DNA from 2 places in the Streptomyces sp. NPDC007205 genome. Region 1 is predicted to be linked to the other one. Evidence: riboswitches for the same ligand, from Rfam matches in the RefSeq annotation. Region 1 holds a riboswitch; the other holds the start of a gene.

Region 1 (6,388 bases):
CGGTTCTCAGCGGCTGCGGGAGCACGGGCTCCTCCGACGTCACCCTGAGACTGGTCGCCGCCGACTACGGCGACTCGGCCGCCCACAGTTCCAAGAAGTACTGGGACGCCCTGGTCAAGGAGTACGAGTCCAAGCACCCCGGCGTGAAGGTCGACGTCAGCGTGTACTCCTGGAACGACGTCGACGCCAAGGTCAAGAACATGGTCGCCGCGGGCCACGCCCCCGACCTGGCCCAGATCGGCGCCTACGCCGACTACGCGGCCGCGGGCAAGCTCTACCCGGCCTCCGAGCTGCTCTCCATCCGCACCCAGGCGGACTTCCTCTCCCAGCTCTCCGACGCCGGCCAGTGGAACCACACGCAGTACGGCATCCCCTTCGCCGGCTCCACGCGCGTGCTCTTCTACAACAAGACCCTGTTCACCAAGGCCGGCATCACCCCGCCCACCACCTGGGACGAGCTGGCCGCCGACGCCAGGGCGCTCAAGGCCAAGGGCGTGAAGTACCCCGTCGCGCTGCCGCTCGGCCCCGAGGAGGCCCAGGCCGAGACCATGCAGTGGCTGCTCAGCGGGGGCAACGGCGGCACCGGCTACACCGATGACATCGGCACCTACACCATCGACTCCGCGCCGAACGTCAACACCTTCACCTGGCTCAGGGACGAGCTGGTCGGCAAGGGCCTGACCGGCCCGGTCGCGCCCGGCAAGCTCAACCGCGCGGACGCCTTCGCCGCCTTCGCCGACGGCCAGGTCGGCATGCTCAACGGACACCCCACGCTGATCCAGCAGGCCGAGAAGAAGGGCGTGAAGTTCGGCATGGTGCCGATGCCGGGCCGCACCGGCAAGTCCAGGGCCTCCATGGGCGTCACCGACTGGATGATGGCCTTCAAGCAGAACGGGCACGCCGAGCAGACAGGCGACTTCCTCAACTTCGTCTACAGCGAGAAGAACGTCCTCGCGTTCTCCCGCGAGTACGGCCTGCTCCCGGTCACCGGCTCGGCCTCCAACACCATGAGCGACTCGGACTCCCCGGCCGACCAGGCCCTGCACCCCTTCCTGGAGCAGCTGCCCACCTCCGAGCTGTACCCCGTCGGCAAGACCTCCTGGGCGGCGGTCAGCGCGGCCGTGAAGCAGAACATCGGCCAGGCCGTCGCCCCCGGCGGCAGTCCCTCCGCTGTCCTGTCCCGCCTCCAGGCGACGGCGACCGCGGCCGACAGCGGCGACGCGAGCTGAGCCGGTTGTCCGTGCCCGGCGCTACGGTGACGGGCATGGAACTCGGCCACCGCGAACAATCAATCCTCGCGCTGGAGCGCCGCGGCTTCTCCGGCCCCGGCGCGAAGGAGCGGGCGATACGCGAGGAACTGGGCCTGTCCCCGGTCCGCTACTACCAGCTGCTGAATGCGTTGCTGGACGACGAGAGAGCACTGGCGCTGGATCCGGTGACGGTGAACCGCCTGAGGAGGGTACGAGAGTCCCGCCGCTCGGAGCGCTGACCCCGGTACGCGGGTGCCCGCCGCTGCTGCCGGCCTGGCGGGCGCCCGTTCAGCCGAACGAGTCGGGTGGTGGGTGGGCGAGGCGGGGTCCAGGGGCGGAGCCCCTGGCGGGGTGTGGGGCGGAGCGCCAGGCGTGACCACGGCCCGCGCTGGATACTGTCGGGGTATGGACCCTCTGCCCACCCCGCAGACCCAGCCCGGCCGGGACGGATTGGCCGCCTTCCTGGCGAAGCCCACCGCAGCGATCGTCGGTCTCGACTTCGACGGCACCCTCGCCCCCATCGTCGCCGACCCCGAACAGGCCCGCGCCCACCCCGAGGCCGTACCGGCGCTCGCCGCGCTCGCCCCGAAGGTGGCCTCCATCGCCGTGATCACCGGCCGCCCGGCCGGGGTCGCGGTCCGGTACGGCGGCTTCGCCGGCGTCCCCGGCCTGGAGCACCTGACCGTCCTCGGCCACTACGGCGCCGAACGCTGGGACGCGGTCACCGGCACTGTCACCGCCCCGGCCCCGCACCCCGGTGTCGCGGCGGCCCGCGCCGAACTGCCGGGCGTACTGGACCGCAATGGAGCCTGGCACGGCACGTGGATCGAGGAGAAGGGCCGGGCGGTCGCCGTGCACACCCGCCGCGCCGACGATCCGCAGGCCGCGTTCGAGGCGCTGCGCGGCCCCCTCACCGACCTCGCCACCCGCCACGGGCTGATCGTCGAACCCGGCCGGATGGTCCTGGAACTGCGCCCGCCGGGCATGGACAAGGGCGTGGCGCTCGGCGAGTACGTCCGCAAGACCGGCGCCGAGTCGGTCCTCTACGCCGGTGACGACCTCGGTGACCTCCCCGCCTTCGCGGCCGTCGAGGAACTCCGCTCCGACGGCATCCCCGGCGTCCTGGTCTGCAGCGGCAGCACGGAGGTCACGGAACTGGCGGAACGGGCGGACCTGGTCGTGGACGGCCCGGCCGGCGTCGTCCACCTGCTGCGGACGCTGGCGGCTCAGCTGGGCTGAAGCTCTTCGAGCGCCCGCAGCTGCTGGAGGAACCACTGGGCGGGCGGCAACGCGGTGGCGGCGGCAGCCAGCCGCTTCGACCGCTCCGCCCGCTCCCCGTCCGGCAGGGACAGCGCCTCGTGCAGGACCCGCGCGGTCTGCAGCACGTCATAGGGGTTCACCACGAGCGCGTCGGCGCGCAGTTCCTCGTAGGCCCCGGCCTCCCGGGACAGCACCAGCGCACAGCCCCGGTCGGAGACGACCGGGATCTCCTTGGCGACCAGGTTCATGCCGTCCCGGATGGGGTTGACCAGGGCCACGTCGGCGAGCCGGTAGGCGGCCAGGGAGCGCGCGAAGTCGTCCTTGACGTGCAGCACGACCGGGGTCCAGCCCGGCGTGCCGTAGGCGGAGTTGATCTCCTCGGCCACCCGCTGCACCCCGGCGGTGTAGTCGCGGTACACGGCGAGGTCCTGCCGCGACGGATACGCGAACGCGAGGTGCACCACCCGCTCACGCCACTCGGGGTGGTCCTCCAGGAGCTGCCGGTACGCCAGCAGCCCCCGCACGATGTTCTTCGACAGCTCGGTGCGGTCGACCCGGACGACGGTCCTGCGGCCCTCGCCGATCTCCTCCCGCAGTGCCGCCATCCGCTCCTCGACGTCCGGCTCGTGCGCACGCCTGCGCAGGAATTCCCCGTCCGCCCCCAGCCCGTGCACCCCGATCCGCGTGTCCGCGGGGATCCCGGACGCCAGGACCGCCTGCGCGCAGTCCCGGAACGCGTCCGCCCAGCGCCGCGTCAGGAACGCCACCCGGTCCGCCGCGAGCATGCCGGCCATGAGCTGTTCGCGGATGTCGTCCGGGAGCAGCGCGAAGTACTCCCGCGGCGCCCACGGCGTGTGCGAGAAGTGACCGATCCGCAGATCGGGGCGGAGGTCACGGAGCATCCCGGGCACCAGGCACAGGTGGTAGTCCTGCACCAGCACCGCCGCCCCCTCGGCCGCCTCCTGGGCCAGCGCCTCGGCGAACGCCCGGTTGTAGGCCTCGTACGACGCCCACTGCCGCCGGAACTCCGTGTCGAAGACCGGCTCCAGCGGGGTCTGGTACAGCATGTGGTGGACGAACCAGAGCACCGAGTTGGCGATGCCGTTGTAGGCGTCCGCGTGCACGGCCGGGTCGATGTCGAGCATCCGCACACGCTGCCCGCCGGTGTCCTCGGCCGGCAGCAGCCCGCCGTCCGCACGCCGTACGGCCTCCCGGTCGCCGTCGCCGAGCGCGGCGCACACCCACACCGAGCCCGCGTCCGAGCCGATGGCCGACAGCCCCGAGACCAGCCCGCCGCCGCCCCGCCTGGCATGCAGCGAGCCGGCCCCCTCGTCGGCGTACACCGTGTACGAAACCGGGCCGCGATTGGACGCGACCAGTACCTCAGCACCCTGCGTGGCAGCCATGGTCCTCAACCTAGCCCGGCCCGGAAACGCTCAAACGTACGGCTACGCCCGGCATGCAGCCGTATACGACGGGTTCACGCCACCTTGCGTTCGGCGTACTCCGCGATCTCCGCCATCGGCGGCCGTTCCTCGGTGTCCACCGAGTAGGTGCGCGGCTCGAAGCCGTCCTCGCCCCGCTCGAACTGGGTGAGGGAGGGGCGGATCAGATGACCGCGGGCCAGCCTCAGCTGGGCCGTGCGGTAGATCGCCGCCGCCATCCGGCCCAGCGCCTGTCCGTCCTGGTGCCGGTGCTTGCGGACCCCGACATCGACCTGGGCCAGCGCGTCCAGCCCCACCAGGTGCAGTGCGTCGACCAGCATGCCCAGCTCCACGCCGTAGCCGACGGGGAACGGCAGCTGCTCCAGCAGTGAGCGGCGGGCCGCGTACTCCCCGCCGAGCGGCTGCACGAATCCGGCCAGCTGCGGCCAGTGCATGTTCAGCAGCGGGCGGGCCATCAGCTCGGTGACCCGGCCGCCCTGCCCGGCGGCGCCGCCGAGCGGGCGGTCGTACATCGCCTTGACCAGGTCCACGTCCGGCTCGGTGAGCAGCGGGCCGACGATTCCGGAGACGAAGTCGGGGGAGAACTCCCTCAGGTCGGCGTCGATGAAACAGAGGATGTCCCCGCCGGTGACCAGCAGGGAGCGCCAGAGCACTTCACCCTTTCCGGGGACGGCGGGGAGGCGGGGCAGGATCTCGTCGCGGTGGACGACCCGGGCGCCCGCGGCGGCGGCGACCTCGGAGGTGCGGTCGGTGGAGCCGGAGTCGACGACGACGATCTCGTCGACGAGCGGCACCTGCTCCGTGAGGTCGTGACGGATGACCGCGACGATGTCGCCGACCGTCTCCTCCTCGTTGAGCGCGGGCAGCACGACGCTGATCGTCTGGCCCGTGCGCTGTTTGGCGGACAGGATCCGGTGGAGAGGGCGATCGGTCACGGACCAGGAGCGGGTGGCCAGCCAGCGCTCGACTTCTTCCAGCACGGTCTGTGGCTCCTCACGTTGTCTCGCGGTTCGGACGACTATCTCAACTGTCCTGGCCTTCGGTTACAGTCTTGAGCAACGCCGGTGACCATCGCATGTCGGGGGTCCCGGGCGTCCACAACCGAATACCGCTCATCCAGAGGGGCAGAGGGACACGGCCCGATGAAGCCCCGGCAACCCTCCAGCCGGTTCTTGTCACATTGATGTGGCGAGGCTCCCGGCTAGGGAAGGTGCCAAATCCGTCTCACGGCGAGATGCGTCGTGAGGAAGATGAGGAGAAAGGGCCTCGCCTCCATGGCTGTGCAGACAGTTGCAAGCTCCAGCAGTTCCACCGTCGACCTCGGTCCCGCCGCGGCCCTGAGCTGTCGCGAGTGCGGTCACCGCGTCCCGCTCGGCCCGGTGTTCGCCTGCGAGGAGTGTTTCGGCCCACTGGAGATCTCCTACGACTTCTCCGGCTACGACACCGAAGAGCTGCGCCGCCGTATCGAGGCCGGCCCCGCGAACATCTGGCGGTACGCGCCGCTGCTGCCCGTCCCGGCCGACGTGGCCGACAAGCCGAACCTGAACCCCGGCTGGACCAAGCTCGTCAAGGCCGACAACCTCGCCGCCGAACTCGGCGTCACCGGCGGCCTGTTCGTGAAGGACGACTCCGGCAACCCGACGCACTCCTTCAAGGACCGTGTCGTCGCCCAGGCCCTGGAGGCCGCCCGCGCCTTCGGCTTCACGACGCTCTCCTGCTCCTCCACCGGCAACCTGGCCGGTGCCGTCGGCGCCGCCGCCGCCCGGGCCGGCTTCCGCTCCTGCGTGTTCATCCCGCACGACCTGGAGCAGGGCAAGGTCGTCATGGCCGCGGTCTACGGCGGCGAGCTGGTCGGCATCGAGGGCAACTACGACGACGTGAACCGCTTCTGCTCCGAGCTGATCGGCGACCCGGCCGGCGAGGGCTGGGGCTTTGTCAACGTCAACCTGCGGCCGTATTACGCGGAGGGCTCCAAGACCCTGGCGTACGAGATCTGCGAGCAGCTCGGCTGGCGGCTGCCCGACCAGATCGTGGTCCCGATCGCCTCCGGATCCCAGCTCACGAAGATCGACAAGGGTCTGCAGGAACTGATCAGGCTCGGTCTGGTCGAGGACAGGCCCTACAAGATCTTCGGTGCACAGGCCGAGGGCTGCTCGCCGGTGTCCACCGCCTTCAAGGCCGGGCACGACGTCGTACGGCCGCAGAAGCCGAACACCATCGCCAAGTCCCTCGCCATCGGCAACCCGGCCGACGGGCCCTACGTCCTGGACATCGCCCGGCGCACCGGCGGTGCCGTGGAGGACGTCACGGACGAGCAAGTCGTCGACGCGATCAAGCTGCTGGCCCGCACCGAGGGCATCTTCGCGGAGACGGCGGGCGGGGTGACCGTCGGCGTCACCCGCAAGCTGCTCAAGGACGGCGCCCTGGACCCGG
Region 2 (6,388 bases), on a different contig from region 1:
AAGAACAAGAAGGACATCATCGCGTACCTGCACGCGGTCGACAGCAGCGATACGACGAACCCCGGCGGTCTCGAGCTGGGCGGCCTCGGGCCGGTCAGTGAGGGTCTGTTCGCCTGGATCTTCGGTCTCGGCGCGCTGATCGCCGTCGCCGTCTGGGTCGCCGCTCGGACCGCAAAGGCCAAGAAGTCATGAGTAGCCAAGACATTCCAGAAGAGAACCTGCCCGCTGAGCAGGACCACGCGCACGGCGCGGTAGGGATCGCGGACGAGGAGAACCCGTTCGCGGACCCGGGGCTGCCGCCTCACGAGCACCGGATCCAGGACATCGACGAGCGGGCCGCCAGGCGGTCCGAGCGCATGGTCGCCCTGCTGTTCACGGTGTCGATGCTCGCCACCATCGGCTTCATCGCCGCGTACTTCGCGGTCCCGCACGACAAGTCGATCTTCGTCTTCCCGATCGGGCACGTCAACGCGCTGAACTTCGCGCTGGGTCTGACCCTCGGCGCGGCGCTGTTCTGCATCGGCGCGGGCGCGGTCCACTGGGCCCGCACCCTGATGTCCGACGTGGAGGTCGCCGACGAGCGGCACCCGATCGAGGCCTCGCCCGAGGTCCGCGCGAAGGTCCACGCGGACTTCCGCCAGGGTGCCAAGGAGTCGGCCCTCGGCCGCCGCAAGCTGATCCGCAACACCATGTTCGGCGCGATGGCCCTGATGCCGCTCTCCGCCGTCATGCTGCTCGGCGGCCTGGGCCCGAAGCCCGGCACGATGCTCCGGCACACCCTGTGGGCCAAGGGCAAGCGCCTGATCAACATGAACACCAACCAGCCGCTGCGCCCCGAGGACGTCGCCGTCGGCTCCCTCACCTTCGCCAAGCCCGACGGCCTGGAGGAGACCGATGAGGAGTTCCAGAACGAGATCGCCAAGGCGGCCCTGATGATCGTCCGGCTGCAGCCGGGCAACATCAAGGACAAGCGCGAGCTCGACTGGTCGCACGAAGGCATCGTCGCCTTCTCCAAGATCTGCACCCACGTCGGCTGCCCGATCTCGCTGTACGAGCAGCAGACGCACCACGTGCTGTGCCCGTGCCACCAGTCCACCTTCGACCTCTCCGACGGTGCCCGAGTGATCTTCGGCCCCGCCGGCCACGCCCTGCCGCAGCTGCGTATCGGCGTGGACAGTGAGGGTTACCTCCAGGCGCTCGGCGACTTCGAGGAGCCCGTCGGTCCTGCATTCTGGGAGCGCGGATGAGTACTGCAGCGAACGACACGAATTCATCTGCCGCCGGCGCGGCGGGCCGCTCTCGCGGGAAGGCACCGGCCGGCGAGCGGATCGCCGACTGGGCCGACGGCCGGCTCGGGATCTACTCCCTGGCCAAGGCCAACATGCGCAAGATCTTCCCCGACCACTGGTCGTTCATGCTGGGCGAAGTGTGCATGTACAGCTTCATCATCATCATCCTGACGGGTGTCTATCTGACGCTGTTCTTCCACCCGTCGATGAACGAGGTGGAGTACCACGGCAGCTATGTCCCGCTCCAGGGGCAGCTGATGTCCGAGGCGTTCAACTCGACCCTGCACATCTCCTTCGACGTGCGCGGTGGTCTGCTCGTCCGGCAGATCCACCACTGGGCCGCGCTGATCTTCCTCGCCGGCATGTTCGTGCACATGATGCGCGTGTTCTTCACCGGCGCCTTCCGCAAGCCGCGTGAGATCAACTGGCTGTTCGGCTTCCTGCTGTTCGTCCTCGGCATGTTCACCGGCTTCACCGGTTACTCGCTCCCGGACGACCTGCTCTCCGGCACCGGTGTGCGCTTCACCGAGGGCGCGATCCTGTCGATGCCGATCGTCGGCACGTACATCTCGATGTTCCTCTTCGGCGGCGAGTTCCCCGGCCACGACTTCGTCGCCCGGTTCTACTCGATCCACATCCTGCTGCTGCCGGGCATCATGCTCGGCCTGATGGTGGCGCACCTGATCCTGGTCTTCTACCACAAGCACACGCAGTTCGCGGGCCCCGGAAAGAGCGAGAAGAACGTCGTCGGCATGCCGCTGCTGCCGGTCTACATGGCCAAGGCCGGAGGCTTCTTCTTCCTGGTCTTCGGTGTCATCGCGGCCATCGCGGCGGTCGCCCAGATCAACCCGATCTGGGCCATGGGCCCCTACCGCCCGGACCAGGTGTCCACCGGCGCCCAGCCCGACTGGTACATGGGCTTCGCCGAGGGTCTGGTCCGCTACATGCCGGGCTGGGAGATCAACTTCTGGGGTCACACGCTGGTCCTGGGTGTGTTCATCCCGCTGGTGCTCTTTGGCCTCGTCCTGGCGGCGATCGCGGTCTACCCGTTCATCGAGTCCTGGGTCACCGGCGACAAGAGCGAGCACCACATCCTGGACCGCCCGCGCAACGCCCCGACCCGTACCGCGTTCGGTGTCGCCTGGGTGACGGTCTACATGATCGGCCTGGTCGGCGGTGGCAACGACCTGTGGGCCACCCACTTCCACCTGTCGATCAACGCCGTCACCTGGTTCGTCCGGATCGGCTTCTTCGTCGGACCGGTCGTCGCGTTCATCGCCACCAAGCGGATCTGCCTCGGCCTGCAGCGCCGCGACCGCGACAAGGTGCTGCACGGCCGCGAGACCGGCATCATCAAGCGCCTGCCGCACGGTGAGTTCATCGAGGTGCACGAGCCGCTCAGCCAGGAGCAGCTGCACACCCTCACGGCTCACCACCAGTACGCGCCGGCCGAGATCGGCCCGACGGTCGACGAGAACGGTGTCGAGCGCAAGGTGCCGGCCTCGGAGAAGCTCCGGGCGAAGCTGTCCAACGCCTACTACGGCGAGGACAACCAGATCCCGAAGCCGACCGTCGAGGAGTACAAGGAGATCGCGAGCGGCCACGGCCACCACTGATCCCCGCGTCGCCACGCCACGCTGAAGGGCCCCGTCCGGGTTACGGACGGGGCCCTTCGCCGTGTCCGCGGCTGGATAGGGTGGGATCACACTGTTCTCACGACACCAGGAGCGGCTATGAGCGCTGTGACCCCCGCTGGAGGCGACACCGCGGCGGGCCGTTCCTGGCCCGAGGTACTGAACGCCCTGCTGGAGGGCCGCGACCAGAGCGCGGACGCCACGGCATGGGCCATGGACCGGATCATGCGCGGCGAGGCGACGGACGCGCAGATCGCGGGATTCGCCGTGGCACTGCGTGCCAAGGGCGAGACGGTGCAGGAGATCAGCGGGCTCGTGCGCGCGATGTACGCGCACGCGAACGTGATCGAGGTGCCGGGGCAGACCGTGGACATCGTCGGCACGGGCGGTGACGGTGCCAAGACGGTGAACATCTCCACGATGTCGTCCATCGTCGTCGCCGGCACCGGGGCGAAGGTCGTCAAGCACGGCAACCGGGCCGCGTCCTCGGCGTCGGGTGCCTCGGACGTGCTGGAGAAGCTGGGCGTCAATCTGAACCTTCCGCTGGAGCGGGTCCCGCAGGTCGCCGAAGAGGCCGGGATCACCTTCTGCTTCGCGGTGAAGTTCCACCCGGCGCTGCGCCATGTGGCCGCGGCGCGCGGCCAGTTGGGCATCCGTACGACCTTCAACGTGCTCGGCCCGCTGACCAACCCCGCGAAGGTGCGGGCCCAGGCCGTCGGGGTGGCGGATCTCCGGATGGCGCCCATCGTGGCCGGTGTCCTCGCCGAGCGCGGCAACTCCTCCCTGGTCTTCCGCGGCGACGACGGCCTGGACGAGCTGACCACGACCGCCACCTCGCGGGTGTGGGTGGTCCGGGACGGCAAGGTCGCCGAGGAGTCCTTCGACCCGCGGGACGTCGGCCTCGGCCTCGTCCCCGTGGAGGCCCTGCGCGGCGCGGACGCGTCGTACAACGCGGAGGTCGCCCGCCGTCTGCTCGACGGTGAGACCGGGCCCGTACGGGACGCGGTGCTGCTCAACTCGGCGGCGGCGCTCGTCGCGCTGCGGCCGGTGGACGCGCCGTTGGCCGAGCAGCTGCGGGCCGGGATGGACCGGGCGGCGGAGTCCATCGACTCCGGTGCGGCGAAGCGGACGCTGGATCGCTGGGTGGCGGCCAGCAACGCATAGCGTCCACCGACGGTCGTCCCGCGATCCGGACGCGGGTTGCGGGACGACGATCGTTTCACGTACGTTCCTGTACCAGGTCATGAGTGACAGTCATGAGGCCCCGGCCGACTGTCCGGCAACCCTCCGTCCGTGGCGGGGTGCCCCGGGTGAAGACCAGGCCGTAGGCAGCGAGGTCTACGGCAAGCGCGGACCCCTCGCGCGCTTCTGAGAGCGCGGGACCAGGGGTCCTGGTCGTTCGAGGGAGCCTTCCGTGAGCAAGCGAATGCGATAGGGCCGCAGAGCCCCGCCTCCGCACACCCTTTTCTCTTCCTGCGCCCTCAGGGCGTATGTCCTCACGGGAGTTCGCCATGTCCGTCTTCACCGCTGCCGCCGATCAGTCCGTTTGTGCCCCTCTGCCGGTTCTGGGCCGGGATGTCACTGTCCCGCTCGTCACCGGCGGCGAGGTCACCTACGCCGCCCTCGACTACGCGGCCAGCGCCCCTGCCCTGCAGCGTGTCTGGGACGACGTGGCGGCCTACGCCCCGTACTACGGCAGCGTCCACCGCGGCGCCGGTTACCTCTCCCAGCTCTCCACCGACCTGTTCGAGAACGCCCGCCGGACGGTCGCGGAGTTCCTGGACTGCCGGACCGACGACCAGCTGGTCTTCACCCGGTCCACCACCGACTCCCTGAACCTGCTGGCCCGTGCCCTCCCCGCCGGCTGCGAGGTCTTCGTCTTCGAGACCGAGCACCACGCCTCCCTGCTGCCCTGGCAGGACGCGAGGGTCACCTACCTCAACGCCCCGCGCACCCCGCAGCAGGCCGTCGAGACCCTGGAGCGCGCCCTCGCCGACCGCACCGTGTCCGTTGAAGGGGGCCACGGCCCGGCGCTGGTCTGCGTCACCGGCGCCTCCAACGTCACCGGCGAACTGTGGCCGGTGCGCGAACTGGCGGCGGCGGCGCACGCGCACGGCGCCCGGATCGTCCTGGACGCCGCCCAGCTGGCCCCCCACCACCCCGTGTCCGTCCGCGACCTGGACGTCGACTGGGTCGCATTCTCCGGCCACAAGCTGTACGCCCCGTTCGGCTCCGGTGTGCTGGCCGGCCGCGCCGACTGGCTGCGCGCGGCCGAGCCGTACCTCGCGGGCGGCGGCGCCAGCCGCAAGGTGACCCGGCGTCAGGACGGCGGAGTGGACGTGGAGTGGCACGAGAGCGCCGCGCGGCATGAGGCGGGGTCACCCAATGTGATCGGCGCCTACTCCATCGCCTCGTCCTGCAAGGCGCTCACCGAGGCCGGCTGGGACACCCTGGTCGCCCGCGAACAGCACCTGGTCGCCGGGGTCCGCGCGGGCCTCGCCGAGGTCCCGCAGGTGAAGGTGTTGTCCCTCTTCGGCGACGACGCCCCGCGCGTCGGCGTCATCTCCTTCGTCGTCGAGGGCTGGAACAGCTCCCACTTCGCCGCGGCGCTCTCCGCCGAGTACGGCATCGGCGTCCGCGACGGCCTCTTCTGCGCCCACCCCCTGGTCCGCACCCTCCTCGGCAGCGACCCCCAGACCCAGGGCGAATGCGGCGCCCCCGAGGCCGCCCCGGGCGAGAAGTCCCTCAACGCCATCCGCGTCAGCTTCGGCGCGGGCACCCCCGAGGAACACGTCGAGCGCTTCGTCACCGCGGTGAAGGAACTGGTGACCGAGGGCGCGCAGTGGACGTATCGCACGGAGGACGGCCGCTGCGTGCCGGCGGTGTGAAGCAGGCGTCGGGGGCAGCGCCCCCGAAGGGGCGCGGGGAACTGCGCGAGCGACCCAAGACGGACTCGCACCCGCACATGAACCGCGCCCGGCAGGCGCGAAGGCGTCGGCGCCCCGCCCCACCGGGCTGAATCGCCGGCTGAGCGGCGCAGCCTCTAGTTGTCCAGGCCGATCGAGAACGCGGCCTCCAGGTCGTGCTGGGAATAGGTGCGGAACGCGACGTGCGTGTCCGTGACCTCGACGCCGGGGATCTTGCTGATCCGGCCGGGGATGATCTCGGCCAGGTCCTCGTGCCGGCCGACCCGGACCATGGCGATCAGGTCGTAGGTGCCGGTGACCGAGAAGACCTCGCTGACGCTCTCCAGCGCGGCGATCTGTTCCGCGATCTCGGGGATCCGGTCCACGCTGGTCTTGATGAGGACGATCGCGGTGATCACGGCTGGTTCTCTCCCTCGGGTGCCGGAGCTGGGGCGGACCTCACTCTAGTCGTACGGCCGTAGCGCACCCATGCGTAGCCGAAGCCGAGCCCGAAGCCGACCAGGTGCGCCAGATACGCCACCCCGGGGCCGTCGGAGGC

What was found. Region 1 has a riboswitch for S-adenosylmethionine ahead of thrC (threonine synthase). Riboswitches for the same ligand answer to the same signal wherever they lie in the genome.
Region 2: another riboswitch for S-adenosylmethionine. It lies ahead of ABZ624_RS15935 (aminotransferase class V-fold PLP-dependent enzyme); the one in region 1 lies ahead of thrC (threonine synthase).

The regions. Positions count from the first base shown of each region.
Region 1 covers NZ_JBEYEW010000003.1:314,403-320,790, reverse strand. Annotated here, with positions in the region: gene ABZ624_RS07885 (extracellular solute-binding protein) at 1-1,229, shown strand, start outside; gene ABZ624_RS07880 (DUF3263 domain-containing protein) at 1,265-1,489, shown strand; gene otsB (trehalose-phosphatase) at 1,656-2,489, shown strand; gene ABZ624_RS07870 (trehalose-6-phosphate synthase) at 2,477-3,916, opposite strand; gene ABZ624_RS07865 (glucosyl-3-phosphoglycerate synthase) at 3,991-4,935, opposite strand; SAM riboswitch class I at 5,065-5,212, shown strand; gene thrC (threonine synthase) at 5,230-6,388, shown strand, end outside.
Region 2 covers NZ_JBEYEW010000008.1:48,373-54,760, forward strand. Annotated here, with positions in the region: gene ABZ624_RS15915 (c-type cytochrome) at 1-192, shown strand, start outside; gene ABZ624_RS15920 (Rieske 2Fe-2S domain-containing protein) at 189-1,247, shown strand; gene ABZ624_RS15925 (cytochrome bc complex cytochrome b subunit) at 1,244-2,905, shown strand; gene trpD (anthranilate phosphoribosyltransferase) at 3,023-4,087, shown strand; SAM riboswitch class IV at 4,163-4,279, shown strand; gene ABZ624_RS15935 (aminotransferase class V-fold PLP-dependent enzyme) at 4,435-5,811, shown strand; gene ABZ624_RS15940 (Lrp/AsnC ligand binding domain-containing protein) at 5,967-6,248, opposite strand; gene ABZ624_RS15945 (rhomboid family intramembrane serine protease) at 6,245-6,388, opposite strand, start outside.